Regions from separate parts of the Paenibacillus sp. NRS-1782 genome, predicted to be linked through region 2. Evidence: riboswitches for the same ligand, from Rfam matches in the RefSeq annotation. Region 2 holds a riboswitch; each other region holds the start of a gene.
What was found. Region 2 has a riboswitch for thiamine pyrophosphate ahead of ACIFQM_RS16390 (ABC transporter substrate-binding protein). Riboswitches for the same ligand answer to the same signal wherever they lie in the genome.

Region 1 (10,762 bases), on a different contig from region 2:
TCTGCGTCTCCTTTGAGCGGTATATAGCCCCGATCGCTTGACCATCCAAACCTGGAATTCGGCGGGCCAATTCTTTGGCATCCCACCAAACAGGATGATCATCCTCTCGCGCAATAGCCGCAGCCCAGCGTCTTTGTCCCTCGGCTTCAGACCGGAAGGGGGTCACAAATCCTTCTGTTCGGAATTCTACCTGAACACCGGACAAACGCTCTAGGTCACGAACCAGCTCGGGAAATGCATCCCGGCTTGAGCGAGCGAACTGTGCCAACTCCGGGTCGGTGAAATCATCACTCTCTGCTGCCAGCATCCCGACCGCAGCTCCTGAGGCTCCCTCGCCCGGAATGAAGCGCTCCAGCAATATCGTACTGCGCCCCTCCTTGGCCATATGATAAGCAATCGAGCTACCGATAACACCTCCACCAATGATCAAGCATTCAGCGTGTCCAATAGCTGGTGCCTTTGTTTTTATCTCTGGCATATGTTTCATCTCTCCCCTCCACTTACGATTGTGCTTGCAGCAAACTCCTATTTTCGTTTCACCACTACAGGCCGTGAACTACTCGATCTGTCATCCGCCTATATGCCCTCGCAGCCGCAACAGGGAACTCTGCCTTCCAGATGCCGGACATTACGGCAATTCCACTTGCACCCGCAGTATACAGCTCGTGAATATGGCGTGGTTGTATGCCGCCTAGAGCAATCACAGGGATGCTCAACAACCTGCTTATGCGCTCAAGCTGTGCTATACCTCGCGGAGTAACACCAGGCTTGCAGTGAGTCTCATACACATGTCCATAGAGTACATAATGCGCTCCTGCCCGTTCGGCAGCCTGTGCCTCCTCCAAGGAATGCACCGACACCCCACAGCGCATATCCTCTGAGAGTAAGCTTTTGACAGCTGCAACAGGTAATCCGTCAGCCGGTAGCTGGATAGCTCCAACGGAGGTCAGCAAAGCAACATCCACCCGGTCATTTACTGCAATTTGCTGTAAAGGAACTCCTCGATTCACCATACTGCGGGTTAAATCGAGCAATTCAGATGCGCTCTTCTGCTTCAAGCGCACATGTACATAATGAACATACGGATGAATAGCAGCAGCCACCTGGGCAGTATGTGCATGTGCACTGGAGTCGCCTTCCATCGTAATTACGTGCAATTCGATCTTATTCTCACCTCACAATGGACTAAATGGTTGTAAGCTGACCCTGTATCTTTACAGTCTCATATCGTGCTATACGTTATGGACTAACCACGTTTACCAGCAAAAAAATGAAGGGGTACGGTATATGAATACGAACGAAAACGCAAAAAAACCACTTCCCGAAGGAAGTGGTTTAACGTACGTCCAATAACCAAACGGATCATTATATCCGTATACGTATATCGTCCCACATACAAACAAAGTAATAAATTCGTTACCTCGTTTGTATGGCGCTCACTTCCCTACGCTGGCATAACCCAGATCAGGTGCAAAGGGTCCGAAATCCGGTTATTCCGTCTCAGCCGCATGGGCGGCTCCCCTAGTGTAACTATTTTATTGTATCAGCTAAAGATAGCTTAGCATAATTTCCTAATCCTGCAAACCCTGCTTCTTGTGAAGCTTGGTACAGAACTGGATATTTAGTTGACTTTACTTGTCCATTCTTCCACATTCCACGTTTTGGTTACCCAATCCTCATAAAAGTCCGGTTCGTGAGATACGAGCAGCACCGTTCCTTTGTACTCCTTCAAGGCACGCTTCAGCTCATCCTTCGCTTTGATGTCCAAGTGATTGGTAGGCTCATCGAAAAGCACCCAATTGCTTTCCCGCATTAACAGTTTGCATAGGCGGACTTTGGCCTGCTCACCACCACTGAGCGCGGATAGCGGACGGGTGATATGCTCATTTTTCAAACCGCAACGCGCCAAATGCGCCCGTACTTCATGCTGGTTCAAGTGCGGGAATTCATTCCACACATCCTCAATCGGTGTAACTTTCTCTGCTCGTACCTCTTGCTCAAAATAAGCTGACTGCAAGAAATCCCCTTGATAGGTCTTGCCGCTGATCGGCGGAATTTTTCCCAGAATGGTTTTGAGCAATGTCGATTTACCGACACCATTATAGCCCACAATCGCAATTTTATCGCCACGTTCAATCGTCATGGACATTCTAGGCAACAGAGCATGGGTGTAGCCAATTTCAAAATCAATACCCTCAAACACCGTTTTCCCACTCGCACGCGCTTCTTTAAATTGGAATGTTGGCTTAGCCGCTTCTTCCGGTTTATCAATGCGCTCGATTCGATCAAGCTGCTTCTCACGACTCTTCGCCCGACCTGACGTAGAGGCGCGCGCCTTATTGCGTTGAATGAAATCTTCCTGCTTCTTAATAAAATCCTGCTGCTTCTCATAAGCTTCAATATGCTGGCTTTTGTTCAGGTCTGCCATTTCAAGGAACTTTTCATAGTTGGCTGAATAACGGGTCAGCTTGGCAAATTCAAGATGATAGATGACATTAACGACCTGATTCATAAATTCAGTATCATGAGAAATAAGAATAAACGCATATGGATAATCCCTCAGATAACGTGTAAGCCATTCAATATGCTCTACATCCAAATAGTTGGTAGGCTCATCCAGCAGTAACACATTTGGCTTTTCCAATAGCAGCTTGGCAAGTAGGACCTTCGTTCGTTGTCCACCACTAAGTGCGGAAACATCCCGCTCCAGTCCTATTGCGGAAAGGCCCAATCCATTCGCCATTTCTTCAACCTTCACATCAATGAGGTAAAAATCCCCCATATCCAGTTGTTCCTGAATTTCACCCATCTCTTCCAGCAGCACTTCCAGTTCTTCGGGAGAAGCTTCCCCCATCTTGTCAGTGATCTGCATCATTTCCTTTTCCAATTCCAACAACGGGAGAAAGGCGTCCTTCAGTACATCCCGCACCGTTTTACCAGGTGTAAGCTTGGTGTGCTGATCCAAATACCCATAACGTACACGTGGAGTCCATTCCACTTTGCCTTCATCCTTAAGCAATTTTCCGGTCAGGATGTTCATCAGTGTCGATTTACCTACACCATTGGCTCCCACCAAACCTACACGTTCCCCTCCGAGCAATCGAAAGGATACATTTTTAAACAATGTGCGGTCCCCAAAATTATGGGATACATTTTCTACAGTCAATAAACTCATAAGCTGTTTTTGGCTCCTTATTATCATCGGCGATGCCGACTGTTCTTATTTCATATGCATTTCTTTCAAAGCCTTATTGTAGCACATCCAGTAGCCTTATCGGAATATTGAAAATGGGTGAATTTGAAGGATTTTGATATTGTCTGCTTATAAAAAAAGAAAACCACTCGTAGGAGTGATTTATTTAAAGATTGTTTAAAGATTTTATCTATTATCATTATCACATTTGTATTCAAAATACCCTGCGGCTGCCGCAGATTTTTCATCTGTAAAACGCTCTGTCGCTTTAAAGGGAGCAGGGCAGGAATCTCTGTAAAAATATTTCATTCCGGTATCCGGCTCTACGCCGCCGATCATGGCTTGTTTCCTGACGACTCTCCCCCCACCAAACCCATAGTTATTGTAGTATCTGTCTCCAACCGGGATTCCCTGGATAAACGCCATCAGCCCCACATCATCTACCGTGTTATACCATTCCTCTTGCGAGATAAGCGGCAGCGTGAATGTATACGATATACCATTATGTACTGCTTTCTCGTTATAGAGATTAATAAGTCGGCCCAGATCCTCCTGAATGCTGTGGACAATGGTGGAACGTCGTGCTTGCTCAAAAGCTTCCGGGTCATTCAGCAACGAGATCGTTGTCTGTCCCTGAAGCTCCTTCTGAAAGCCCTCTACCCACCTGTGATTCCTAGCATCGTAGGCATGTACATAATTATCCAAAGTAAACCCTACACTGTTACCTGCCGAATCAACGTAGGCATAAGGTTTTTTTTCACTCCATTTGGGTTCCTGGACAGCTTGTCCATGCTCATCTGTGTAAGATTCGGAAGCGAACACATAATAGCCGTCATAGTCCAGAATCGTAAGTGCAGGCATATAATCCAATAATGCGCGTTGTGCCACTGTATCCCCATCAATTCCCATATTAAGAAATAGGGTACGCAGGAACGTGTGCAGCGCTTCTTCTTTATCTACACGAAAAAACTTGTCCGATCCATACCCGGCCTCTCGTTCCTGACGCTCATTCTGTGAAAGCACGACACCTGCATCCTGAATTGCGGTACGGAGGGCAGAGGTATATTTCATTTCCAATTGCTGTACTTCGCGCTGATTCTGCACCCGCAGGTCACTAACTACGCCAAAGGGCAAAAACAACACGATAAATATAACTGCAAAATCAGTAATCTTCATTCAGAACCATGCCTCCGTAAGAAGCTGTAACCGCAGGTTTGCCGCTATTTGCCCCACCAAGGAGCCATGATTTGTACAAGTCCGCAGGAGTTCGATTCGTATTGTGTACCCTCACTGTAAAATAATCTCCTGACATCATGGTATACCGACGTGTTTGATCTGACTTTGGCTGCTGATTGTCTGGAAACAGTACAGGCAAGATTTGCGGGTTATAGTAACCGTCATATACGGAGGAATAGTAGCCGAGAAAGCTATCCGGCCTCGCCGCATCTGCATAGTCCGGTACATATTTTTTGTGCATATGCTCCAATTCAACCTCATACGTATTACCCGTCAGCTCTAGCTCACGCATAAAATCGTTATACATCGTCGGTGTAATATATCCCTTGGTTCTCACCATATCAACAAAACGTACGGTTGAATGATACGTATTTAACCCGGATATATCGTCCTGTCGTTCAGCGGCTTGAGCTGCGGGTACTATGTACAAAAGCAGTATAGCGAGCAATGCCCCTAACAGCTTGGATATAGATTGAACCACTTCAGTCCTCCCCCAATTTCTCAAAACGTATGGATTGTATTTCTCCATACTGATCACGCTGTGGATGCATGGAATATAAAGAGGAAGCATCAAGGGCTGATACATCGGGCTCAAACGGTTCGGAATACATATCGTATACTGTACCATCGACTTGAACAGAAATGCCTTCCTGCAAGTTCATGCGGATTGCCTGCATAACTTGAGTTCCTTTGACCCGTTCTGGCATACTCACCTTTAAAGTACGATTGATACGCCCCTCGGAATGCTCCTCCTGCTGCGATCTTAATTCCAGTGCAGTACCCATCTGACTGGACAGCTCTGCGGCCGTTGCACATGCGGTTATAAACAGCGTAACTGACACACCAAGCCGCAGCATACTTGAAGCGTGATCAGACATGCTACCCATCTCCCTTACAATTAATATCCTTATTCTTCTTCCTAGGATTGGGTGAACAACAACCCACGTACAACGTTTGATTTATCCTTGACGATTTCCGCCTTGAATTTACCACTTGGATTTACATATTCGTTTTCTTTCTCACTCAGCGTATTCGTTATTTTTCCTGTCTTATCACTTCCACCATTCACCGCTCCATACTGTTCACTGTCTGTGCTAATGTTCAGAGCATTACCGTACCACTGACCTGCCATGTTTTTTCCAGTTTTAATCTGAATACCAAATTGGTCCTTACCCTGAAATTTTCGCAGTGCATTAGTCACCTGGGACCCGCTGATCGTTGTACCGTCATACACCGTAAAAGAGGCTTGAGACAACTCGGTCTGGATATCGGCAAAATTGTTTTGTGCTGTTTTGGTTGCCTCCTGTGCCGAAATAAACAAAATAACTACAATTGTGATCAGTGCAATGGTCAAAAATATGCCAGCAGCTACTTTTAAGGCTGTTGATGCGTTATTCATTATTTTTCTCTCCTTAGCTGTGATATCGTAATAGAACTACTTACTGAATTTTTTGTATTTGCTCATAATAGCTATCCATTTGGACAAAGCTCATACCAATCAAAGGGATGACCAAATACAAAAAGATAAGACCGTACATCGGAGCAAAACCAATCATCCTTCCCCAGATGGCCTTACTGTCTATAATTTTTTCATACTCCTGTTTTCTTTGTTCAAAATAGTAAGACATATGGGAATCCAAATCGTCGAAGGCCTCTCGAATCGTAATTTTGCCCAAAGACAGATGCAGCTTGTCCACTAGGCGTTGAAATTCGGGGAGTGGCGCTTCTTCTTTCAACAAGTCAAGTGCTGCCTCAGGCCCGTGCTCATAATGAAGCAAGCATTTTTGTAAAGGTCTTTTGAAAATAACCGAAAATCGGTTCAGCCATTCCAATATTTCCTCCACAGACATTCGTTCCATGGCTCGCAAAATCGAAATGACCGTTTGAAACTGGTAAACCTCATGCCTCATATCCAAGCGCCGCATTTTTCGCTGCACATACAACAAGAGTATAGGCATCTGATAGGCTGCATACCCAGCAACCATACTAATCAGCACTTCCCACCACTTGATATATTCCGCGTTCCACGCTCCCAGCTTTTGCAGAATACGACGCGTATTTTCGGATAGCTGCTCCGGAGTATATCTGCTACCAGAAACCTGCTTCAATGCTGCATACGTCTGCTCATAGGTGCTGTCTGCCCTCATGTTTAGCGCATGCATCATTTTGCGGTCAATCTCACTCTGCTTGAAAGCTTCTTTTTCCTCCGCTGGACCCAAACGCCCAAACATTTGTCCCGATTGAACCGGAGCGTGGAGAATATGTGTTTTCTCAGCTTCATGTAAAATAAATACCATGCTAATGCTGAGCACCAATCCTGCGATAAAAAGAGTGATTCTGCGTATGTACAGCCACTCCAGTTTGACCTCTGCACCGCTTTCCTTTAGCAGCCGGGTCAGTTGGAAATAAGAGGGCATATGCTGCTGCGGAATTAAAGCATCCACCACATTACGAATAATGGGGAAACGGTACAGCTTTTGCTCCCAGACCCGCCGTCCTTTGCCCGCACGATATCCAGTCTCGTCAGTCTGTTGCAGCTTTTGTAGCAGGAAGTAAGATACAATAATTACAATATAGACAGACAATTTTGTGATAAAGCCCCATTTCCCCTGATAAAACTCATCCATAGATGGAAAGCTGGACCTTGCCCATCTTTCGATCGGCATTGTAAAGAAAACAGGTGCAAGTGCGATCACATTTAAACTTTTAAGCAGGTAGTCCAGTTTATTTCTCCGCAGTAGCTCCAGTTGGATTTCGCGCGCAAGACTGCCAAGTCCCTTTAAATAAATGGAGCCTCCCTCTTCAATCCGGTCACCAAATTCCATTACCATATATGAAATACCGGCAAATGCTTTTAAAAACCGATTAGGAGCAGACTCATAGTATCTTTCCAACGCTTCGTGCGGATCAGCGTCCGTCAGCGCCTCATGAATAAGTCGCGCATGCCTTCCAGCCTCAGATCCTGCCAAATCGGCCGCCTCAGATATTGCCTCTTCCACCATGCCGTGCTGATGATAATGATGGCGTACATTGTCGAACAATTCGATCATCTGTGCAAGCAGCCTTTTTTCCATCCGGCTAATCGCCATATCCAAAATGAGACTATTAATCACCACTCCGCATAACAAAGCCAGCACGGCAAACTCTAGCCCAGGTTTCATCATAAGCAACACAACGCCGCTACAAGCAAAAGCCACCCAGATGAACAACGTCATTTTCATCGTTTCAAGGCGAAGCTTATATTCATCATAGGCGTGCAAACCGGATAATCGTTTGCGTACACTCGTGATGTACCCGGATGTAATAGGGTATCTCATGCCTAGCGTGTACAACTTGTGCATTGCAGATTGCATTTGCCGTTGCAGTACTGCTTTTCCCTTGCGTCCCTCTCGCACAGAATGAATTCGCCCTCCGCGGATTGCATGACCATTGCGCTTACGCAGCCACCACAAAGCCACATAGAGGAGCGCAAAGCATCCACCGGAAATGAGCAAAACCCACAGTAAAATTACTTTAAGACTCATAGGCTTCCTCCCAATAGCGAGTCAGGAATCTGCGAAAATCTCCGGCATCCTTGACGTTCATTTGTTCACACATTTCTTCTGCACTTTTGACTGTTAGAGGCTCGATCGCCATATATCTCCCATTCCGATATTCCATAACATGACGATAGCTATAGCTCGACGCAGAGTTGGAGCCTGAATCTATATGATCAGAATCGTGCGGCACACATTCCGTAATCCGTTCAATATATCGCCGTCCCTCAGCATCACGCTTGAGATGCACATCAAAGTTAATGACATGAACGACCTGTTCCTCGGCAATACCTTCATGCTGAAACACTCCTGTTTTAAGCAGTGAATTACGAAGAGAGAACACAAGATCGCGAAAGGTTTTGGCATGATGGGTAAAAATGGTGAACAGACTGGCAACCTGCGACATTTGAATCATCCATGCGGCTACTTCGTCACTCGCTACTTCACCAAGGATATTGACGGTTCCATCTGTCTTTTTCTGCAAATCAAGCCCTTGTTGCCCTGAAATATGATCCGTTTCCCGAAAGGTCAGAATGTTACGGCGGCTGTAAATGCTACGCAGATGCAACTCAAAGGCCATTTCCTGCACACGAAGCGTATACGAAGCGTAAATATGCTTGACCATCGCCATCAGAAGCGTCGTTTTACCTGAGCCTTGCGCCCCGGTGATTGCTGTGATCCGGCTGCCTTTCATTAAATAAGAAAGTAACTGTATCGGAAACTCAGCATTTTCCCCCTTAATTAATTGCTCGAGCGATGCGCTTTGAATATCAAATTTACGGACAAAGAAAGCCCACGATTCTGAAAAAGGAGGTCTTACTACAACGACCCGTGACCCATCTTTCATTTCGTTCACCTTATATCCATTTGCTTCGGAAAGCTGTCCGGGGTAATTGTATTTGTAAATATTTTGGCACACCCTTTTAAGCTCCCGCTCTGAACCGAAGGAAAGGAACGAAAGGTGAATGGTCTTGCCTTTATAAAAAATCCACACGCTCTCATAGCCATTAGCTATCGGTTCAGATACTTGTTCGGATGTATAATGATCAGAAGGCCAATCCGCCGATACAGGTATTCCGCCTTCCGGTACACCGCTAACGCCCCCACTGACACCGTCGATCCGCTGGTCACGAATATCATCAATGACGGAAAAGCCTTTATAGTGCTGATAAATCCGCTGTACAATAATATCTACCTTCTCCAGAAAGGAGAGAGGGCGATGCTCACAGTCATAGATATAGCGAATATCCTCCGCCGTGATATGATAACTTCCATCCTCTTCACCTTGCTGCGAATACCTCATTTCCGCCAAATCATAAGTATCGAGTAAGCGTGAAAGAGCATCAACACCAAACTTTTGCTGATATTGGTAAAATACAATTTCGAATTGGTCCTGTACGCTAAACAGCTCTGGTCTGGAGAATGGCATAACACTATCGACGATCTTTTCGTTCAAGCCGTAACCGTTAATCAGCAGCTCAGCCATCAGGTTTTTAACAAACCGTTTGTCTCCACTACTGCCATTGGCGCAGTCCTTTAACGCCCTGCGCAGCTCGGCCCTTTGATGGATACGCCGCCTGTATTCCTCTTCATGTAATCCGGCATCCGCCATCTGGCTATGACTTAGCTCATGCAGCGCATTTTTGATGTACTCCATCAGCGTCTCCAATGTGGCATCTTCACTCTCTGGAGCTACTCGAGTAGTTGAATGCCGCAAGCGAAGGCTCCCTCGGTATTTAACGATAACCAGTATGATACACAACAGAATGATGCAAGTAAGAATTAGCACGTTGATCATTTGAGGGGACAGCATTTAAGCGCCCCTCTCCAAAGCCTTGAGCCGAAGATCGGACTCTGCCGCCTCCAGAATAGCCTTGCTAATCTGCCGTATGCTCTGTGCCCATCCTACTGGCATAAAAAGCTTACGGTCCTTCTCTTTCCCGCTTCGTACATCCCGTTGCACATGACCTATCATGTCTCTGCGGTTCCACGCATCCATAAATTCGGTGCTGTAAGGAACAGTATGGAGTGCTCCCTTGTAGCCATACCTCCTGCGAATATTCGTCACATTTGCTTGAGAATGCACATCATATTTCCCAAGCACGATCAATAGTGGCAATTCCGAGTAAATAGATAATGGAGACACTGATTCAAAGTAGGCATCCAGTTCTCTCATATTTTGAGTTAGCGAAAGAACCGCCAGCTTGGATCGCACACATGCTTCATGCTGTACAGCTCCCCATCCTGCTCCACTCCCTGCATCAACCAGCGTCAAATCATAATACTGATCCGCTGTATCCATCACTGCTCGTACAAGAGCAGAGGATAACAGGGGCGGCGCGGCTCCAAAGCTTGAGGTTCCCTCAAGCACATCGAGAGTCTGCTCCAGTACAGGCGTCGTATAATTACGAATATTTTCTCTAGACAATGTCCCTCGCAGAGCTAATCGTGCAAGAGCATCCCAACCTCCCTCCTGAAGCTGTAAGCTTGGATCGTCCATACGATGTTCTTGTATAGGAAATCCCGACTCTATACCGGTATGTCTGCGCCCCAAATGGGTCAGCAGCAGTCGTCCTCTATAAAGATTACCTATGGTGACGGCTATGGCAGCCGCTAAGGAACTGCTTCCACTCGCTCCCTTAACCGGACTCCAAAACAAAATGGTACTCATGCTTTCCTCCTCTCCGCATGCTTTAACGCACGACGGCTCTCTTTGGGTTCCCAATCCATTAATTCTCCAATACAACGACTCAGCTCTTTCTTGTACACTCTAGACAATGGCTTAAGCTTGAGCTGT
Region 2 (10,762 bases):
GCCGAGAGCGATGGTCGGAATGTTTTGACTAAGAATGAGCAGCGGATACAGAGCCGATTTGAGAAAAGGGATGGTATGAAGAACAATGGCAATCGATAATCCCGTTGCTGTGCCGATCGTAAATCCCGCCAGCGTTAAGCGAACGGTAGCCCAAGTATGGGCGCCAAGCAGCGCCGACTGGGCCATTCCTTCCTGCACGATTAGGGACGGAGCTGGCAGTAGCCAGGATTCAACATGTAAATAGGAAACCGCTCCCTGCCAGGCGGCTAAAAAGAAGAGGACCGCCACAAGGGGCGGCCATACGCTTTTCCACCAAGAAGCGTTTTTGCCTTTCGGATTCATGGGCGATATTTCTCGGTCAGCTTATCCATGCTGATGCCCTGCGGGTTATGTGCGATTTTGATTTGTGAAATGATGCTTGGACTGCCTGCTTCTGTCAGTGCCTCGTGCATTTCTTTAACCACCTTTAGCAGCTCGTCCAGCTCGCCTTCCATGGTCGTATCCAATGGGTTCACCTGATGTTTGACACCGGAGCGCTGAATAACTTCAATTGCCTTATCTACATATGCGTAAGAGTCCTCGTTATTGGGGGTTTTAGGAATTACTTGAATACTGAGCAGTGTGTTAGCCATGTGAATTCACCTGTCCTTTATTTGGAGTGTTTTTAGGGAAATATGGTGGTTTAAGGGGGGGAGACCGCTTCGCTTCTTCAGATTCAAATGTAACGCTACGCTGCCAACCGCCTTAAAAGCACCATATTTTTGGGTTTTATTGGTGTGGCATTTTTATAAAAGCGAAACAAGCATAAGAACGAAGTAGGCGGAATGGTGCTTTACAAGCGAAGCACCATCCGACTGCGTAGTGGCGCAAAGGCTACTTTTAAGCTCGATTTACAAGATCAGCGCTTGGGCAGGAAGTCGTTGGTGAAGGCTTTATTGACTTCCAAAGGCTTGCTGAGCAGCTTGCGCTCGTACATCCAGTCCGAGTAGTTTTTCCAGACCTCCGTTTTTTGTACGCCCCATTGGGCGGCATCGTCCTGATAACGCGGGCTTAGCCATTTTTGGCTGGCGAGTACCAGCTTTTTATCCAGTTCCGGAACCGCTTTGGTCAAGATGTCTGCGGCTTCTTCCGGGTGAGCGATGGTATATTCATAGCCTTGGGCGGTCGCGTCCATGAAGGACTTGACCAGCTCGGGATCATTTTTAATGGTCTGTTCGTTGCTCACGATGACGGGTGTATAGTAATCCAGACTTTTGGAATAATCTTTTACATACAGCATATCCAGTGGTTCACCCCGTAGTTGGGCTTCAATCCCGGTCCATGCGTAGAAAATCCAGGCAAAGTCGATATCCCGCTTCACGGCTGTAAAATAATCGGCATTGCCCATGTTAATGATCTTCACCTTGCTTACATCGCTCTTGTCTGCGTCCATGATGGATTTCATGACCGCTTCTTCTACGGGCGAACCCCAGCCGCCGTATTTTTTACCTTCAAAATCCTTCGGGCTCTTAATCCCGCGGTCAACCGGGGCTGCGAAGCCTGATGTATTATGCTGAATGACCGCAGCGATGGATACGAGCGGTACCCCTTGCGTACGAGCTTGTGTGACGCCCTCCTGATAACTGATACCAAAAGGTACAGCATTGGAAGCAACCATTTGATCGGCTCCGCCCGAACCGGGCTGAACGATCTGGACATTCAAGCCTGCTTTTTCGTAAAATCCTTTGTCCTTGGCGACATAGAGTCCCGTATGATTCGTATTTGGCGTCCAGTCGAGCACGACTTTTACATCCTGGAGTCCCTTGGTCGGGGAGGTCGCTTGGGTATTGGCGGCAGGAGCCGCACCTTGTGGCGCAGAGGAGGAGCTTCCGCCGCAGGCGGTCAGAGTCAGGGTCATGAGCAACAGGCTGATCAGCCCCAGGCTTAACATTTTCATGCGCTTCATCGTTGTTTTCTCTCCTTTTATTACCCGTAATCCGTCGGATCAGACAGCTTATGTTTCCCATTTTACAAAAATAACTTCTGCCGGACGCTATCTGTTCCAACAACAACATCATCCTCAACAAAAAAAAGCGCCCCGATGTTCCGGGACGCTTGCGCTTGTATATACCAAAGTAAGGGATGGCCCACCGTAGTAAGAAAAAGGGGGCGCATCTTGCTTAAGCATTCCTACGCTGGCATTACCCAGATCAGGTTGTAAGGGTCAGTGTCTTGGGACACACTCTCAGCCGGCCGATTCCAGCACCCCTGGCATTGTATAGTCAAATGGGTTATTCATTCGGGTTTACTACGACGATTATATGCCTAGAAGGCGGGTCTGTCCAGCATGGGGGAAGAAGTGACGGTTCATTTGCCGCACGTCAGGGTACACTTTTATTGTGAGCTTTGTTCTGAAAATGACTATGATCCTTCGGTTCAAGGCATGGCATTCACAGGAATTCTAATTTGCGAAAAGGAGTTGTTGTACCGTGGGTAAAACGGAAACATTGGATCGCAGCCAACTGGAACAAGCCATTGTAAAGGCTTTGGATAACAACAAATTTTGCTCGTTGGGTACGGTGGAGGGCGGCAAGCCGAAGGTACGCTATATGGCTCTTTTTAACGAAGGGCTGAACATTCATCTCGCGACAGATCGCAAAACACATAAGGTGGAAGAGCTGAAGGATAATCCAAACGCTTATCTGCTGCTGGGCTATGAGGTTGGCGGTACGAAGGAAGTCGTGGAGGTTGAGGCTACTGTCCGGGTAACAGCTGACGAGGAACTCCGTAAACAAGTGTGGAATGATTCGCTAAAGGAATGGTTTTCTGGCCCAGATGACCCCGATTATGTCATTCTGGATGTGAATCCGACTCGTATTGAGTATATGGGTAAGCAAAACGGACGTCAGGTTTGGGAGAAATAGAACGGTTAGAATATGAGGAAACCAGCAATTCTCCGAGTTATTTGGGAGGTTTGCTGGTTTTTTAAGTTTACGGAAAATTAATTATTTTTTCATAAATAAATGGAGTAAATGACTACTCATTTGTCCGTCATTGGATTAAAATAGGAATGGTGGGTTCAAAGCTTACATATATGTGCAAAAGCATGTGTATGACGCCTACACCTTAATGAGGAGGGATATATTTTGATATTTCATAAAAAATGCTTTAGAGGGCTTACAGCAGTAGTTGTAGCCTGTAGCATGCTGGTGTTTTCGGCCGCTCCGTCCTGGGCTGCCAGCGAATCCAAGGATAGCGGTACAGTGAATTTGCGCATCATGGAAACAACAGATATTCATGCGGCCTTGATGAATTACGATTACTATGCGGACAGGGAAACGAATGAATATGGCTTGATTAACACAGCTGGACTGATTCAGCAGGCGCGCAGTGAAACAAGAAACAGCCTGTTGTTCGATAACGGCGACTTGTTGCAGGGCAATCCACTAGGTGATTATATGGCCAGAAGCAAAGCCTTCGAGAAAGAGGGCGGAGTCCATCCGGTCTACAAGATGATGAACTTGATGGGCTATGATGCGGCTACGGTGGGGAATCACGAATTTAACTATGGTCTCGACTTTCTGGAAAGATCACTCAAGGGAGCCGATTTCCCTTACGTAAATGCGAACGTGTATTACGATGATGGGGGCCAAGGAACTAAAAATTATTTTACCCCTTATCGGATTCTTGATAAAGAAGTGACGGATGAAAAGGGTCAAATTCATCCACTCAGAGTGGGCGTGATTGGCTTGGTAACGCCCCAAATTACGCAGTGGGATGAAGGCAATTTGAAGGGGAAGGTCGTTACCAAGGATATTGTGGAAACGGCGAAAAAGTTTATTCCTCAAATGAAAACCGAGGGTGCTGACATTATTATTGTGCTGGCACACACAGGTTATGAGGATGTACCACAAACTCCGATGATGGAAAATGCCGTTAAATATTTGAGCAAGGTGGACGGAATTAACGCTATTCTGTTTGGACATGCGCATAAATCCTTCCCCGGCCCTGATTTTAAAGAAATGAGTGGTGTAGACCTGGATAAAGGAACGATTAATGGTGTACCAGCTGTGGAAGCTTCCTCATGGGGCAAGGAACTGGGCATTATTGACCTGAGCCTGGAAAAGAAAAACCGCGTGTGGAATGTAACCAACTCTCAGTCGGAAGTACGTCCGGTTGTGAATACCAAAAATCAGACTGCGCAGATCAAACCCGAATTCAAACTGACAGATGCGATCAATGAAGAGCATACAGGAACGCTGGATTATGTTCGTCAACCAGTAGGAACCACGACCGCACCGATTAACAGTTATTTTGCATTAGTTCAGGATGATCCATCCATTCAGATCGTGACGAATGCACAAAAATGGTATGTACAAAACCATCTTAAAGGGACCGAATACGAAAATCTTCCCGTATTGTCGGCTGGCGCTCCATTCAAGGCTGGTGGTCGAAACGGTGCTGAGTATTACACCAACATTCCTGAAGGCACGATAGCCATTAAAAACGTGTCCGATCTGTACGTGTACCCGAACACAGTTCAAGCCGTAGAAGTTACCGGTGCTGAAATTCAGGAATGGCTGGAGTGGTCTGCTGGCCAGTTCAACCCTATCGATCCAAAGAAAACCGATGAACAATCGCTGATTAACAAAGATTTCCCTACCTACAATTTTGATGTCATTGACGGTGTAAAGTACCAGATTGATGTGACTCAGCCTGCACGATATGATGCGAAGGGAACCGTTATTAATCCTTCTGCTCATCGTATCAAGGATTTACAATACAACGGGAAAGCAATTGATCCTGCACAGAAATTTATCGTAGCGACCAACAACTATCGTGCTTCCTCATCCAAACTGGCGAATCCGGATGGCAAACGTATTGTGATGGCAGCACCGGACGAAAGCCGCCAAGTCGTTATTGATTACATCCGTACGAACGGAACGATTAATCCGGCTGCGGACGGCAACTGGTCTATTGCTCCTTTCGGTGAGGCTAAGGTTACCTTCGAATCCTCGCCTGATGCAAAAGACGTACTTGCCGGAAACCAGAAAATCTCATTCCTTGGCAGTGCGGCTGATGGCTTTGCCAAATATAGTCTTAAAGCTGGCGCGAAGCCCAATGCAGCAACAACTCCTGTAAAGGAAACAGTCACTTCAGCGAAAGCAACAGCGAAGCCAGCCGTAAAAGCGACCAAACCTGCGGTAGCTCAACCAGCTAAAACCACCAAACCAAAGGCTTCCAAATAAGTCTGGGTTTCTGGTCCATTTAAATTCAAAATGAAGCAGCAAGTCTCCGTAGCCGAGAGACTTGCTGCTTTTTGGTTCCACGTATAACGGCACTTGAATTTATAATTGGTGCAAAAGACTTTATTTTTTGTTAAAACACGTATTTATATAGTTCTTTTGTTCTAGTTATTTGTGATATAATGGTGAAAAAATCGGAAAATTGTTCCGAGGAGGACCATTATGACTTGCAGCAATTGCAGCATCATATTACCTATTAAGGACCAGGGATTGCTGAAAATCAGGCATTCGAGGGTGTCGCTTACTCAAGTGCTGGGTAACTTGGGTTTGCTGTCGGAACAAAGGAAACAGGAACAAGGGCGCGAGGACGGCATTACGTTGCGTTATGACAGTCCTGCGGAGCTGGAGCAGTTGATGGATAGGCTTGCTTTTCTGCCGAAGGAATGGTTGTTACATATGGAGGTCGTGGTGGCCGGATCGTTTTCTGTCGAAGGATATGAGGACTGGCTTCCATTCAGTCAACTGCAAGCACGAATCAAGCATCCAGATGTCATGAATGTTATTGTGGATCAAAGCTTTTCCAGCCATATGCAGCCTATTATTGACCACAAGCTGGACATTATCGGGTTTGAATTTTTGTTGCGTCCGTCACATCCACAGAGATCCTTTCAGCCTTTTCGGCTGTTTGAAACCGCACGTGAAGCCGGATTACACGCACATCTGGATCGGTCGGCCCGTATTTCTGCGATTGAAAAAAGTGCAACATGCCTTCCTGCGGGAATCAAACGTTTTATTAACTTTCTTCCTTCCACCATTTATAATCCGACCTACTGTTTGAATCAAACCTTTGAGACGATTGATCGGTTGTCCATGAATACGGAGGATTTTGTATTTGAAGTTGTAGAGACGGAAGAAATAAATGATCTGAATTTTTTAAATCATATTTTTGAGCAATATCGTAAGCGTGGAATTTCGGTGGCATTGGATGACGTGGGAGCGGGTTATTCTACGACAGAGCTGATGAATCGGCTCCAGCCGGATTATGTGAAAATTGACCGGAGTTTAATTAATGGCTGCTACCGTAACAGCGACCAGCAACGACAAATTACGGGGATCGTGGAATCGGCTTTTCATTTTGGCGGGCAAGTACTGGCTGAAGGAGTCGAGCAGATGGAAGATTTTGAGTTTTGTCGTGAAGCAGGAGTATCGCTGGCTCAGGGTTATTTGTTTGGCAAGCCGGAGTCGAGTCCGCCCTCCAATTTTATGCTTAATAGCGTAATGTAGTCAGATACAAATATAAACCGTATTAGACAGTGCTTATATCACCATTAATGTAAAAAACGCGAGTTGCAGAGGTTTTTTCACCCCTGCAACTCGCGTTTTTTGGTCTATGCTTGCCTACCTGAGCAAGTAATGGGCAAGCGAAAGCTATCAGTAAAGATTGACGTTTTGAAGACAATCGGATACAGTGTATTTTATAGGAAACATCGTTTCTTTTAAAGTACAATGTATCCATGGTGAGTAAAAAGTTAAAAATTGCAGGGAGGATAACCAAAATGAAAGCAGTGCAACTGAAAAACGGTTTTGGCTTTGAAGAATTAGCCTTGCGTAACTCGACATACTCGTAGGGACGGACTGTGAACATGGTCGGGTTCTTACCGGGCTTGACCATTTCTCGCCATCGTTTACATCCTGTCATCGACCGGGTATTCCCGCTCAGCCAAATCGGCGAAGCCTTCGCACTTTATAGCTGAAGGAAAGCATTATTTCGGTAAAATCGTCGTTCAAATCTAAATATTATTCACATCACTTAGGAGGCACTCTAATGCCCAGTAAACCTGATTTGTCTGTCAAAGATTCTCAAGGAAGAAAAAATAAGAAGCCGCGTAGATGGGTACGAAGAACCGGATTGTCGCTGCTGGTGGTCATCCTTCTGGGAGTGGTTACTTTTATGCTCATCCCTTCCCCTGTCCAACCTGCAAAATGGCTTGCACCTTCACCCCCCTCTTTTGAAGAAGCGGGGCCATGGCAACAAAACAATAAACTTAGCTCCGCAGAGCTTGTTACAGATGCCCCTAAGTTTCCGGAATTTATCACTTTTGATAAGAAAGGAAATTTATATACGGGAGACTCCGACGGGAAAATTTATAAGGTTGCCTTTGATACAAAGGGCAATCCGCAAAAGGCCCAGCTATATGCAGATACCAAAGGGACGCCCAATGGACTTATGTTTGACGCAAGCGGAAATCTGATTGTTACGGATGTTAAGAAGGGGCTGCTGTCAGTAGATCCTTCCGGAAACGTGACGGTGTTGGCCGATCAAGTCGACGGCACACCGATCTATTTGGCCAATGAGCTGGATATTGCCAAAGACGGCACTATTTATTTTTCTGACACCTCCAATTATGGCAGTGTAGTTTTCAAAGAAATCGCCGAGAACAAGCCACATGGACGTTTGCTAAAATATGATCCGGCGACCAAGCAGACGACAGTTCTGTTGGAAGGCCTATATTTTGCGAACGGGGTTGCCCTGTCTGCGGACGAAGATTTTGTGCTTGTGGCAGAGTCGTATCACTATCAATTGACCAGATACTGGCTCAAAGGACCGAAAAAGGGGACTTCGGATATTTTTGCGGATAATCTCGCCGGTTTTCCGGATAACATTACGCGTGATGATCAAGGCCATTTCTGGGTCGGTCTCTTCACAACACGTATTCCCTTTGTAGATCAGATGCATAAAAGTCCTTGGCTAGCTGGAATGATGGCCAAATTGCCTCAATCGCTGCTCAGCGGTGCAAGCGCACCTGTGAAGCATGGGCTTGCTTTGGAGCTTCATCCACAGGGTAAACTCATCGGAAGCTGGCATGATCCTGAAGGCTCGCTTTATGGCATAACCACGGCTGTAAACCATGACGGATATTTATATATAGGCACAGCTCCTGGAGGCAGTCAGGGTGTTCATCGCGTGCTTTTAACCAAATAAGCTTGGGAGGGTTAAACATGATATTGGATGAGTTGAAATTATCCTGGAAAGCGAAGGAAAGCCTGGCGGGCTGCCCTTTATGCACTGGAGCAGCCGGAGCATGTCAACATTCCGGAGTTGACCATTATGCCTTCGAGGCAGGTCCAGCGGTTCAAATAGAGCGGTATGTATTCTGCTAATCCAAAAAGCGCAAGTTACAGGGGGAAAATAACCCTTGGACTCGCGCTTTTTTTTACACTAATGACGAAGCGTACACTGTCCAATAAATTTTAAAACTGTATAGCTATAGTGTGATGACGTACAGGCCCAACGGCGTGGTTGCACTGCCTGCAATCATAAAACTTAGAGAATAGCTGGACTTGCCGGGGGGCACGCTGATATCAGCCAATCGACATACCTTGGTATTATCTCGTAGCAGAGGGATACCATATACATGATCATCCACACGCACAGACCCGGCGAACGCTCCCCCACGCGGATTGGCGTAGATGCGGACCGTACGTTTCTCGTGACCGTCGTTGACGATGGGAATCGTAGCGTTATATATGACACCGAATTGTCCACGATTATCAAGCCCAGGGCTTAGCTCGCTGCGAGCCCCAGTAAATAGTAGATCGGCGGGAGTCTCACCGTTCAATTTTTTGGTGGCACATGCTCGGTAGTTAGCGCTTTGCCCGACCACGTACTCCGGCATCCGCGCGTTTGTTTCGGAAAAGGACCATGTACCGCGCGGATGCGCCTGCGGCGGCGGTACGGGTGGTAGCGGCTCCGCATGAATCTCGCGCAGGTCGGTCTGTATATCCTTGCTGACCACGGTGCGGATTACATAGTTCAACGTACCGTGGCCTTCGGCATATTCCACAGTGAGATCATAGGTGAATCCGGCCAGCGATCCTTCTGGCAGCTCGAATTCTTCCAGCAGCGCTGTACCTTTGCCTAATTTATGACGGTCTACCGGCTTCAATCGCTTCATCGTACCCGCCACACAGCTTTTGGCAATAGACTGCCCGACATCCATAATCCAGTTACCATCCTCAGGTGCGATCTCTAAAGCCCGCTCGATATGACGTACCTCCAGCGCAGCATCGCTTTTGTTCTCTACGGTGATGCCCAGTTTGACGGGGGCGCCAATTTTGTTGTAATGCCAGCCGAAAATGCGATGCTTGACCGTCCGGGTTGTTGTGCGTACTACGTCATGCCACAGGGTGGCTTGCCGTACAGGTACAGTCACGGAGGTGAGCGTCTCCGGGTTATCGCTAAGCATCAGGCGGCGCTTTCCCCCTTCGGTGGCTGATTCCACATCCACATTGATATTTGGCGGGATCACAGCCGACTCCACAATCAGATCCTTTGTCTCTTTGGGGCGATGGTTCATGTGAGTTCCTCCTTTGATTTAGAGAATGGGACCGCTTCTGGCTCATGGATATGGGCGGTTCATATATATAGATAACGCCAGAGTAACTTTTACAACCTGTTTTTTTAAAAAAAAATTCAAAAAAATCTGAATGCCTCATCATGGCTCTGCGATTGCGTCGAAGCAAGCTTCAAACTTCCTTTTCCGCGTGACACCAACGATTCGCCCGCAGGTATTGCGTGTATGTTAAGAGCATATGCTATTGGATGTACAGAGAAACCACAGGAGGAAAACATGCCTAAAAAGATATGGTGGAAGGAAGTCGTTGTGTATCAGATTTATCCGATTAGCTTTCAGGATTCGGATGGAGACGGAAAAGGAGATTTACAGGGTATTCTGTCCAGGCTGGACTATCTGAGTGAACTGGGCATTGATGTCATCTGGATTTGTCCGGTGTACAAATCGCCCAATTATGATAACGGCTACGATATTAGCGATTATTATGCCATTATGGATGAGTTCGGGACGATGGAGGATTTTGATAAACTCCTTCACAAGGCGCATGAACGAGGCATTAAAATTATGATGGATCTGGTCTTAAACCACACATCGGATGAGCATCCGTGGTTTACGGAATCTCGCTCGTCCAAGGATAATCCGAAACGAGACTACTACATATGGCGAACAGGCAAAAATGGCGGATATCCGAACAATTGGGAATCGTATTTTTCCGGTTCTGTGTGGAAATATGACAAGCTTACAGACGAATATTACATGCATCTGTATTCCGAGCATCAGCCGGACCTTAATTGGAACAATGAAGAAATGGTCGCTGAACTGTACCGCATGGTGGAATGGTGGCTGAAAAAGGGAGTCGATGGCTTCCGATTTGACGCCATTGCCCATATTGTCAAAGCGGAAGGGCTGCCAGACGCCGATAATCCCGAGAAACGGACATGGGTACGGGCCTATCAGCTTTTTTCCAATTTGGAACAGGTGCATGTGCTTCTTCGCATGCTGAATGAAAGGGTGCTGGAGCGGTATCCCTTAATGACCGTCGGTGAGACATCAGGCTTGGGCCCTGAACAGGCGCTCGATTATGTGGGGGATCAGCGACATGAGCTGAATATGGTTTTCCAGTTTGAACACATGTTTATAGATGCCCAGGGACAGGGAACAGAAAAGTGGAAACCCAAGCCG
Region 3 (10,762 bases), on a different contig from region 2:
GATTGAGGACGGTGATTACGGTCCTTTTACAGTAGAGCCGGGGCACTTTTTTGTCATGGGCGATAATCGACACGCCACGGGCAGCAAGGACAGCCGATATTTTGGCAGCATTAAACCTCAGGATTTGCTGGGGCGTGCGGAGTTTGTATTTTGGCCGTTATCCGAGTGGAAATGGCTGTAAAGTAACCATAGTTTATCAATGCGGAACGTGTGCAAATCGTCAGGACCATGACGGAGCAGGCAGTTACCGATCAGGAAAGGAAGAGGATTATGAAAGAAGTGATGGTATATACCGACGGCGCTTGTTCCGGCAATCCCGGACCTGGGGGGTGGGGCGTCGTTTTGCTATATGGAGAGCATCGCAGGGAGTTGTCCGGGGCAGAAAAAATGACGACAAACAATCGCATGGAGATCAAGGCTGTCATTGAAGCGCTTAAGCTGCTCAAGGAGCCTTGCCATGTAAAGGTACACAGTGACTCCGCCTATGTCGTAAACTGCTTCAAACAGGGCTGGATTAAGAATTGGCTTCGTAACGGCTGGCGCAACAGTAAAAATCAGCCAGTTGAAAACAAGGAGTTATGGGAAGAACTGTGGGAACTGATGAGTAAGCATGAGGTAGAGTATGTGAAGGTCAAGGGTCACAGTGACAACGAGCTGAATAATCATTGTGATTTTCTGGCGACCAGTGCTGTTAAAAATTTACGGTAGCATCTGCTGAACTATTCTGTTGAAATTTGAGATATGAGGATTTTGCAAAAATCCTCATATAAGTGATATGAAAGAGAGGTGAGTATCGGATGCAACGCGGACAGACACCAACGGCTGCCGGAACCGCTTTGACTTGGGCCTCGCTCAAGCAGGAGATTATCCAAGCCGCTCCAGGACTGGGCATCGACTCTATCGGGTTCGCATCCGCCGATCCCTTTCTGTCTCTAAAAGCAATATTGGAAGAGCATCGCGCCAAAGGCTATGAATCCGGTTTTGAGGAGCCGGACATTGATAAACGGATCTACCCGGAGCTGTACGGTTCGCAGCCTGCATCCCTGATTGCCATTGCGGTGGCTTATCCTTCCAAAATGAAGGACCCGCCGAAGTCAGACAAAGGCAAGTACCGTGGTATTTTGGCGCGTTCCGCCTGGGGTAAGGACTACCACTTAGTGCTGCGCGAGGCCATGGAAAAGCTGGAGGCTTTTATAGGTGAACGGGTTCCCGACGCGATTATGAAAAACATGGTGGATACCGGGGAGCTATCAGATCGGGCTGTTGCGGAACGGGCGGGTATTGGGTTTAGCGGAAAAAATACGATGATGATTTCACCAACACTGGGATCATGGATTTATCTCGGTGAGCTGCTGACGAATATCCCTTTTCAGCCGGATGAGCCGGTTACGGACGGGTGTGGGGAGTGTACAAAATGCTTGGATGCGTGCCCTACGGGCGCGCTTGTTGGGCCGGGACAGCTCAATGCCCAGCGGTGTGTGTCCTTTTTGACGCAAACGAAAGGATTTCTGGATGAGGAATTTATGCTGAAAATCGGGAATCGGTTGTACGGATGTGATACCTGCCAAATCGTATGCCCGAAAAATCGGGGCCTCAACTGGGATCATCATCCTGAGCTTACACCTGATCCCGAAATTGTGAAGCCACTGCTGCTGCCGTTACTGGATTTGAGCAATCGTGAATTCAAAGAGAGATTTGGTCAAAGTGCGGCAGCCTGGCGGGGAAAGAAGCCGATTCAGCGCAATGCGGTTATTGCGCTCGGCAATTTCAAGGATATTAGTGCCGTGTCCAAGCTGACGGAGGTTTTGCTGGATGATCCGCGTCCTGAACTTCGGGGCACGGCGGCTTGGGCTTTGGGCCGAATAGGAGGGAAAAACGCAATGACAGCGATCAAGCAAGCATCTGAGAAGGAACAACATGAGCAAGTACGCGAAATGGTCGCGCAGGCGCATTCCAAACTTGAGGAACGAGAACAGGCTGAACAGCAAAAGGTCTCAGAAGGGCCGACTACGATCTATTATGATGAAATGGAGACACCTATAGGCATTTTAACGCTGTGTGCAACGGACCGGGGGCTATGCCGGATTGATTTTGACGTTTTTCATGCGAAGGAGGCGCTGCTTCAGCAATGGGCCCGTACATGGATTGGGGAATATGTCTATGTGCAGGAGCCGGAAAAGCTGCGCGAGGCTGCGGTTCAACTGCGTGAGTATTTTGCCGGGAAACGACGGGATTTCACTGTGGCCTATGATTTGAGGGGCACCCCTTTTCAGGAGCAGGTATGGCGTGCGCTGCAAAATATTCCGTATGGTCAAAGCGTGTCCTACAAGGATATCGCGGAGTCAATTGGCAGAGCCAAGGCGGTACGTGCGGTTGGAGGAGCGAACAACAAAAACCCGTTGCCCATTCTGATTCCATGTCACCGGGTATCGGGTGCGGACGGGAGCTTGGTTGGATATGCTGGAGGCCTGCCGATCAAGATGAAGCTGCTGGATTTGGAGAAGGAATGAGGACAAGTGTTTGCAAATTGTGATTTGCTAGCTGTCCCATGTTTTGCTATGATAGGTTCGTGTATAATTCAAGAGGTTTCATATAAATATACAGAGGTGACGACTTCGTGGTATGGAATATTGTCATTCCGATCATTACCCTGATTGTTGGTTTGGTCGGGGGATTTTTCATCGGTGCTTATTATCTTCGCAAACAGCTAGAAAAGATGCAAAACGATCCTGAGACGCTGCAAAAAATGGCCAAACAGATGGGTTATAACCTGAATGGGAAGCAAATGCAGAAGGCCCAGCAGATGATGAAGAACCAGCAGTTCTCCAAAAATCAGCCAGGTCAGCGTAAAAATCAGGGCAATCGTAAATAATGAGCAACATAAGCACGAATGCCGCATGAGGTTGCACAGAGGAGGATTACTGTGGCTGGCGTAAAAGATTATATTAACCGCAAAGCTGCGGATAACCGGGATAAAATCGAGTACCATGTGGAGCAGATTCTACAACTGATCGGTGAGGACCCCAAGCGTGAAGGCTTGCTGGAAACACCGGCACGCGTAGCGCGCATGTATGAGGAGATATTTGCAGGTTATGAGGTTGATCCCCGGGATGCGCTGGGTGTAACATTCGACGAAAATCACGAGGAGCTTGTGATTGTGAAGGACATCGTCTATTACAGCCAGTGTGAGCACCATATGGCTCCTTTCTTCGGAAAAGTGCATATCGGCTATGTACCCAGCGGCAAAATTGTAGGACTAAGCAAGCTTGCCCGTCTGGTTGAGGCTGTGACGCGTCGTTTGCAGGTTCAGGAGCGCATTACGGCACAGATTGCAGATATTTTGAATGAAGCGGTCTCCGCTCACGGGGTTATGGTGGTCGTGGAAGGCGAGCACTTGTGTATGTGCGCAAGAGGCGTCAAAAAGTCTGGCAGCAAAACGGTAACATCTGCGGTACGTGGAACGTTTCGTGATGATGCTGCGCAGCGTGCAGAGTTCCTCTCGTTGCTCAAGGATTGACCGAACAGGCGTGACGGTGATGTGATGATTAAAAAAGAGTGGTTTACGCATAGGCGTAACCACTCTTTTTTGCTAACATGAGAATAGGTAGCCGGTAGCTGCTTTGAAGGAGGATAGCGTATGGAGAATGTACATATGTCAGCAGACAAAACAACGGTTTTGCCTGATCTGCAATGGTTTCAAGCGCCACTCGTGACCACTCAGACGGATGTTTTGTCTCCACTGGCGTGGGAGGAACTGGCCTGTCGGCAAGTAGGGCAAGGAGCTGCGCCTATTTTGCATCTATGGCGACACCCGGCTGCGCTGGTGATCGGCCACCGGGACCGCAGGCTTCCGTACGCGCCGCAGGCGATGGAGCGTGTGCGGAACGCCGGAGCCTCGGTATGTGTGCGTCCCTCGGGCGGAGCGGCCGTGATGCTGGACAGGGGGGTACTGAACCTGTCCCTGATCCTGCCGAATCCGCAGCGAGCAATCAGCCTGCATGAAGATTTTCGGCTTATGGCGGGGCTGATTGCCGATGCGCTGGCCCCGTGGTCTGCCGATGCACAGACCGGGGAAATCGTCGGGTCCTTCTGTCCCGGCGATTACGATGTCAGCGTCCGAGGCCGCAAGTTTTGCGGCATTGCGCAGCGGCGGCAGGCCAAGGCCTATATCATCACGGCCTTTGTGATGATTGAGGGCAGTGGCGCGGAGCGCGCACAGGCGGTGCAGCGGTTCTATGCGGAGGCAGCCGGAGCTGCGCCGACGGGCGTGCCGAAGCCGGATTATCCGCAGGTGAATCCGGCAACGATGGGCAGCCTGGCGGAGCTGGCAGGGGTGCCGTCGGTTGAGGCTTATACGGCATCGCTGCGCCGTGTAGTCGAGAGCCGGGCGGCGATTGTGCCTGCCGATGGCTCACTGCTACAGCCGCAAGGACTGACGGAGCAAATGAGAGCGCTCAGAGAGCGATACGATTCGCAGGTGTAGTGGGAAGTATGTTCCTGGCTACAGAGGAGTCTTAGCTTAGAACGGCTGCCATCTCAGCTTAGAGGCTTGGGCATAGCGTTTTTCCACCTCAGGCCAGTTCACGACATGCCACCAGTCCTCAATGTATTTGTTGCGCTCGTTCTGATGCTTTAAGTAATAGGCATGCTCCCATACATCTATCGCCAGCAACGGAATGGACTCCCATTGAGTCAGGTTCTGGTGCTTTTCGGCCTGCAAAATTTCAAGCCGTCCTGCACGTGGACTCCACGTCAGGATAGCCCAGCCGCCGCCCTCGACCTTCTCGGCTGCTGAGCTGAATTGCTTCTTGAATGCCTCATAGCTGCCAAAGTCCTTTTTGATCTGCTCCGCCAGCGGCCCGCTTGGTGTTCCACCGCCTTGAGGACTCATAATTGTCCAGAAAAGAGTGTGCAGATAATGGCCTGCACCGTTAAACGCCAGCTCGCGTTCCCAATGCTTCACAAGGTCAAAATCACCCGTTTTCCGGGCTTCCTCCAGTTTTTTCTCCGCTTTGTTTAAATCATTCACATAGCTTAGATGATGCTTGTCATGGTGGATACGCATCGTTTTCTCATCAATGTACGGTTCAAGCGCATTATAGGGATAAGGAAGCGGCGGCAAACGATGTCCCCCGATAGGAACAGATCGGCCGGGGGAAGTTTTTTCCGTAGCCGAAGGCTCTGTCTGGCTGGACTGGACGCCTTTGTCTTTGTTCGCCCACGGTCCTTCCCACCTCGTGCCGTCTGTTTGCCCTGTCTGCCGCTCTCGCAGCGCATCCTCGGGGTAATCCTCACCCTCTGTCGCCACATGAAACAACGCAGTGGCCCGCGCAATGGAGCCGGGCTCCTGAAAGGGATTGGTCGAGATCAGGAAATACTGGCTCTCATATGCCGCATGCAACACAATTCCGGTGGATTTCGGCTGCTGTCGTAACGCATGGCTGTGCTCGGTCAGCAGACTGAGCTGCCGTACATACTCCTGTGACTGGCGGTTTGCGGTTTGCAGCAATTCGTCCAGACGATGATTCAGCTCTTGTGAGATAGGCTGTGAATCTGATGCCGATCCTGACCCCGATTCTCTCGATTGCCCGGCTTGTGCTTGTGCAGCAGCTGACGACCGCTCCCATTGACGATGCCACGCCTGATCTGCCGGATCAAGGGCGCTTCGCTGCTCTTCAAGCAGCTCTATAGCGGTGCGTTCCGTCTGCTCGAATACCGTCCTCCAGTCATCCAGCAGCCGCACGTAATCAGGCTCCAGCCCCTCTGTAGCGGACTTAATTACTTCCACATGCCAGCTTTCCTGCTGCTTCCAATGCCGGATTTCCTCCAGCACACGTAAGGGCAGGAAAGACCCGTAAGTACTCAGCATCGTTTTTACCTCCCGTATCCCACTATGGCTATCCGGGCTGGTCCCAAGAACCTGACCCGGATGCATACGTACCCAGTATATTCGCCGTCTCATCGGGAATATGTCTATAAACTCCCCGATCCGGCACGGACATGTAATGTGGGACAATGAATACATAGTTGGACGCAAAAAAGAAGCCTCGCTTCGACACGGGCTAAGTGTCCATAGACGGGCTTCTCCATATTAAAAGGAGTATGGCTTCTACAATAGAAGCGTTACTTCGTAGTCGTTTGTTTACTGGCATTAGCGATCATTTTCTTGTCCTCCAGCTCTTGTACACCGCTTAAAAACGTCGATACCCGCCGCAAATACTCACGTGGATGCTCTCTGAAAATAAGCTCATGCAGCCCTTTTTTGACAATCCATACACTGGAAAGCGGGTTGGTTTGATTGGCAGCGAGCTTTTCCGCAATCGGGTAAGGAGCCTTTTCATCCTGCGTCCCATGTACGAACATGATCGGGAACGGATAGTTTTCTGCTTTGACCTCTTGATATGGAATCTGATGCAGGCTGGTACCGTTCAAGACTGGAAACAGCAGCTCCAGAATTTCCAGAGACGGATGGCGAGGCAGATCAATTTGATTATGAATGTTATGGTACAGTGTATCCGGCTCCAGCAGGAAGGTGCTGTCCAAAATCATGGCGTCCACATCCTTGGTCTGCAAGCCCGCCTGAAGAGCAGTTCCTGCCCCCATCGAGAAGCCCCATACGATAATCTCCGAGGAACCGCGTTGCTTCGCAAGCTGGATCGCCCCGAGAAGCTGCTGGGATTCCGCTTTGCCTCCGGTTGCGACGGCTTTGTTATTTTGTGATGCGAATCCGTAATCGAACATGACAACGTTAAAATTCAAACGGTGGGCATAATGGGCCAGATCATACATCGGAATCCAGCTTTCTTCGCGGTTGGCCCCATAACCGTGGCTGAAAATAATCGTTTTCTTCGATTGATCTGCCGGGATATACCAGCCCTGCACCATCCGGCTGCCGTCCTTGGCGGGGAAGCTGACATCCTCGTAGGGCATTCCTTTGGCCTGCATCGGGTTCGAGTACAGTGGCGCGACAGCTGGATTCGTCAGTACCCATGCGATATAGGCGTGCAGGGTAATAAAGCAAAACAATAGAAAAAATACGACCGACAGCAGCAAGGCAATGACAACATGCTTGATCCGCAGCAGCCGGGGATTGATCAGTGGGGTGGACGGCTCCTGGACAGCATGCTGTAGCTGAGAGCTGCGCTGGGATGTCGAAATCATGTAAGAGCCTCCTTATATAAAAATGAACTTCGTTTCATATAATTCTAGGTACAATTTCACTTGAAAATGATAGTCTATGCCCGTATTGATACCTATTATCGTATGATGCGTGTTATCCAAAGTCAACGGCTGAACCGGAAAAGTAAAAATGATGCAAAGAATTGTCGATGTTTGTCCTCGTTCTGTAATATGGCTGTCACAAAAACATTGGTTTACAGTAGCCACGACTATTCTATATAATTTATGTAACCATGTTTCATGGTGTGAAACGAATATGGAACAAAGAGGAGCGGTTCACAATGGAAGACCGTAAATTAACCGTTCGCGCCGTGGAGCGTGCGCTTGATATACTGATGTGTTTTACCGGAGATTCCGATCTGGGCCTGACAGAGATTGCCTCCAAAATTGGTTTACATAAAAGTACCGTCCATCGGCTGCTGACCACGCTGGAGGATCGGGGCTTTGTCGTTCGGAATCCCGCAACGGAAAAATATCGGCTTGGCATCCGGATATGGGAGCTATCCACCCATCTGTCACAAAGCGACGAGCCGGCGATCCTGTTACAGCCAGCGATGGAAGGATTGCGTGACCGTCTGGGCGAAACGGTCAGCCTATACCTGCGCGATGGCAGCATGCGTATCCGCATTCAGGCCGTGCAGAGCAATCAGGCGATCCGTCGCGTTGCGCCAGTGGGTGCGCGCATGCCGCTGGCTGTAGGAGCCTCCAGCAAGGTACTGGCGGCCTTTATGCCGCCGCAGGAGCTGGAAGTCCTGCTAAGCGGGGACGAATGGCCGCCCTCGGTAGATCCGGAGGTTTATAAGGCTCAATTGCAGGATATTCGCGAGAAGGGCTATGCGACCAGCTATGAGGAACGTGAGCCGGGCGCTGCTGCTGTGGCTGCGCCTATCGTGAATCGGAAGGGACAGGTCGCTGCGGCCTTGTCTGTATCCGGTCCGGTCAGCCGACTAGCGCCCGAGACGCTGCATGATTTTGCACCGATTTTGATCGAGGCTGCCAAGGAAATGGGGCTTATGCTTCCATAATTTTTGGAAAAAGGGACCAGGGAAGGGTTGCCAAAGCCGCAAATTTGAAGTAGTCTGATGGGGATGGCGGGTTGTCCTATATAGCCGCCTCATACGAATAGAATTAACAGAGTTACTGGGGGAGCCTGTAATGCCGGGCTGAGATGGAATCGCACTAGATTCCGGACCCTTTGCACCTGATCTGGATCATACCAGCGTAGGGAAGTAATCGGCCATTGAAATGTATACGCAGCCGCTGTCTACGGCAACGCATCGGAGTATGTTTCCGCGTGCGTAGCCGTCTGGATAGCTGTTTCGTTAGATTAGCCGGTTCCCTGGGGAACCGGCTTTTTTGCATAGATCAGCCAGCCTGGGGTGGTTCGGATCGGTGTGTCATTTCATCGAAACGGGAGGATTGGACAATGAAACCGACAGAAACAGAGGGAACAGCAGGGAACGCAGTGGATGAACAGACCGGAGGGGTAAAGCCCTTTCCAGGGAGCCGCAAGGTGTATATTCAAGGCACGCGGCCGGGCATTGCCGTGCCGGAGCGTGAAATCGCGCTACATCCCACACATACGCCACAGGGCACGGAGCAGCATGAGCCGTTACGTGTGTACGATACGAGCGGTCCCATGACCGACGAAGCCTATCAGGTCGATATCCGTCAGGGCTTGCCTCCATTACGGCGAGCCTGGGCACTGGAACGGGGCGATGTGGAGGCTTACGAGGGGCGTGCCGTCAAGCCGGAGGATAACGGGCTGAAACCCGGCTCCAAACGGGAGACGGCTGAATTTCCCGGCGTCACCAACCGTCCGCTCCGTGCGCGGCAAGGGCGTACTGTAACGCAAATGCATTTCGCTCGGCAAGGGATCATTACGCCCGAAATGGAATTTGCGGCCATCCGCGAAGGGGTAGAGCCTGAGTTTGTGCGGCAGGAGTTGGCGGCAGGGCGAGCTATTTTGCCTTCAAATATCAATCACCCGGAAAGTGAGCCGATGGTGATTGGTCGTCATTTTCACGTGAAGATTAATGCGAACATTGGTAATTCTGCGGTTACGTCCTCCATCGAGGAGGAAGTGGAAAAAATGACCTGGGCTGTACGCTGGGGCTCGGATACGGTCATGGACCTGTCCACAGGCCGTAACATCCATACGACGCGTGAATGGATCATCCGTAACTCCCCTGTGCCGATTGGGACTGTACCGCTGTATCAGGCGCTTGAAAAGGTGAACGGCGAAGCAAAGGCGCTAACATGGGAGTTGTATCGTGACACGCTGATTGAGCAGGCGGAGCAGGGCGTGGACTATTTCACCATTCATGCGGGCGTGCTGCTGCGGTATATTCCGATGACGGCAAGCAGAATGACGGGAATTGTGTCCCGTGGAGGGTCGATTATGGCGGCTTGGTGTCTTGCGCACCATCGGGAGAACTTTTTGTACACGCATTTTGAAGAAATATGCAAAATCATGAAAGCCTACGATGTGTCCTTTTCCCTCGGAGACGGTCTACGTCCAGGCAGTATCTATGATGCGAATGATGAGGCACAGTTTGCTGAGCTGGATACGTTGGGCGAGTTAACGCAGATTGCCTGGAAGCATGATGTTCAGGTTATGATTGAAGGGCCGGGACATGTCCCGATGCACAAAATCAAGGAGAATGTGGACCTGCAAATGGAGATTTGCAAGGAAGCTCCCTTTTATACACTGGGACCGCTCACGACGGATATTGCGCCCGGCTACGATCATATTACCTCGGCGATTGGGGCGGCAATGATCGGTTGGTTCGGGACGTCCATGCTGTGCTATGTGACGCCGAAGGAGCATTTGGGCCTGCCGAACAAGGATGATGTTCGTGAAGGAGTCATTACGTACAAAATTGCGGCACATGCAGCCGATCTGGCCAAAGGCCATCCACGGGCGCAGCAGCGGGACGATGCTTTGTCCAAGGCACGCTTTGAATTCCGCTGGCGCGACCAGTTCAATCTTTCGCTCGACCCTGAGCGGGCCTTGTCCTACCATGATGAGACGCTGCCAGCAGAGGGAGCCAAGGAAGCACACTTTTGCTCAATGTGCGGTCCCAAGTTTTGCAGTATGCGTATCACGCAGGACATTCGCGCCTATGCGGCAGATAAGGGGCTGGACACCGAAGAAGCGGTAGCCGCCGGGATGCGTGAGAAGGCAGAGCAGTATCGGGATGCCGGGCAGTAAATCCTTAAACTTATAAACACATGAATAACAAAAGCCGTGGTTCTCTACAGATGATGTAGGGGCCACGGCTTTTTAGCTTATGTAAAGCGGGATCATCTAACCGGATAAACGGCTGCTTTATTTTTTACCCATTTTCTCATTCAAAATGTCCTGAAAGCTGAGCTTCTTCTCCGAGCTGTCTTCCTTCTTCTGCATACTCACTGCGTTGGCACGTTGGTATTGGTGATGAAAGGGCATCAAGGTGTGTACAGTTAAATTCATTGTATTCATGTAGGTAGTTCCTCCAATTCCATTTTGTCAAATTCAGATTGAGTTGCTTAGGACGTCTGTATAGGACTATTCGTATGTACTTGATGCCGTAATACCGGG

Region 1: it holds a riboswitch for thiamine pyrophosphate, as region 2 does, so the genes downstream of both, ACIFQM_RS02660 (thiamine phosphate synthase) here and ACIFQM_RS16390 (ABC transporter substrate-binding protein) in region 2, are expected to answer to the same signal.
Region 3: it holds a riboswitch for thiamine pyrophosphate, as region 2 does, so the genes downstream of both, thiC (phosphomethylpyrimidine synthase ThiC) here and ACIFQM_RS16390 (ABC transporter substrate-binding protein) in region 2, are expected to answer to the same signal.

What each region holds. Positions count from the first base shown of each region.
Region 1 covers NZ_JBITPH010000009.1:85,829-96,590, reverse strand. Annotated here, with positions in the region: gene thiO (glycine oxidase ThiO) at 1-478, opposite strand, end outside; gene ACIFQM_RS02660 (thiamine phosphate synthase) at 543-1,157, opposite strand; TPP riboswitch at 1,425-1,533, opposite strand; gene abc-f (ribosomal protection-like ABC-F family protein) at 1,622-3,175, opposite strand; gene ACIFQM_RS02650 (hypothetical protein) at 3,380-4,369, opposite strand; gene ACIFQM_RS02645 (hypothetical protein) at 4,356-4,910, opposite strand; gene ACIFQM_RS02640 (hypothetical protein) at 4,912-5,307, opposite strand; gene ACIFQM_RS02635 (ABC transporter permease) at 5,349-5,828, opposite strand; gene ACIFQM_RS02630 (hypothetical protein) at 5,869-7,953, opposite strand; gene ACIFQM_RS02625 (ATPase, T2SS/T4P/T4SS family) at 7,943-9,778, opposite strand; gene ACIFQM_RS02620 (hypothetical protein) at 9,779-10,636, opposite strand; gene ACIFQM_RS02615 (hypothetical protein) at 10,633-10,762, opposite strand, start outside.
Region 2 covers NZ_JBITPH010000041.1:53,094-63,855, forward strand. Annotated here, with positions in the region: gene ACIFQM_RS16380 (ABC transporter permease) at 1-342, opposite strand, end outside; gene ACIFQM_RS16385 (MTH1187 family thiamine-binding protein) at 339-632, opposite strand; gene ACIFQM_RS16390 (ABC transporter substrate-binding protein) at 899-1,945, opposite strand; TPP riboswitch at 2,150-2,259, opposite strand; gene ACIFQM_RS16395 (pyridoxamine 5'-phosphate oxidase family protein) at 2,469-2,903, shown strand; gene ACIFQM_RS16400 (bifunctional 2',3'-cyclic-nucleotide 2'-phosphodiesterase/3'-nucleotidase) at 3,183-5,228, shown strand; gene ACIFQM_RS16405 (EAL domain-containing protein) at 5,448-6,509, shown strand; gene ACIFQM_RS16410 (SMP-30/gluconolactonase/LRE family protein) at 7,051-8,208, shown strand; gene ACIFQM_RS16415 (hypothetical protein) at 8,226-8,387, shown strand; gene ACIFQM_RS16420 (hypothetical protein) at 8,492-9,583, opposite strand; gene ACIFQM_RS16425 (glycoside hydrolase family 13 protein) at 9,857-10,762, shown strand, end outside.
Region 3 covers NZ_JBITPH010000031.1:40,643-51,404, forward strand. Annotated here, with positions in the region: gene lepB (signal peptidase I) at 1-181, shown strand, start outside; gene rnhA (ribonuclease HI) at 271-708, shown strand; gene queG (tRNA epoxyqueuosine(34) reductase QueG) at 798-2,510, shown strand; gene ACIFQM_RS12800 (YneF family protein) at 2,618-2,872, shown strand; gene folE (GTP cyclohydrolase I FolE) at 2,924-3,517, shown strand; gene ACIFQM_RS12810 (lipoate--protein ligase family protein) at 3,638-4,483, shown strand; gene ACIFQM_RS12815 (Fe-Mn family superoxide dismutase) at 4,520-5,869, opposite strand; gene ACIFQM_RS12820 (alpha/beta hydrolase) at 6,124-7,161, opposite strand; gene ACIFQM_RS12825 (IclR family transcriptional regulator) at 7,461-8,204, shown strand; TPP riboswitch at 8,312-8,424, shown strand; gene thiC (phosphomethylpyrimidine synthase ThiC) at 8,606-10,393, shown strand; gene ACIFQM_RS12835 (hypothetical protein) at 10,511-10,663, opposite strand.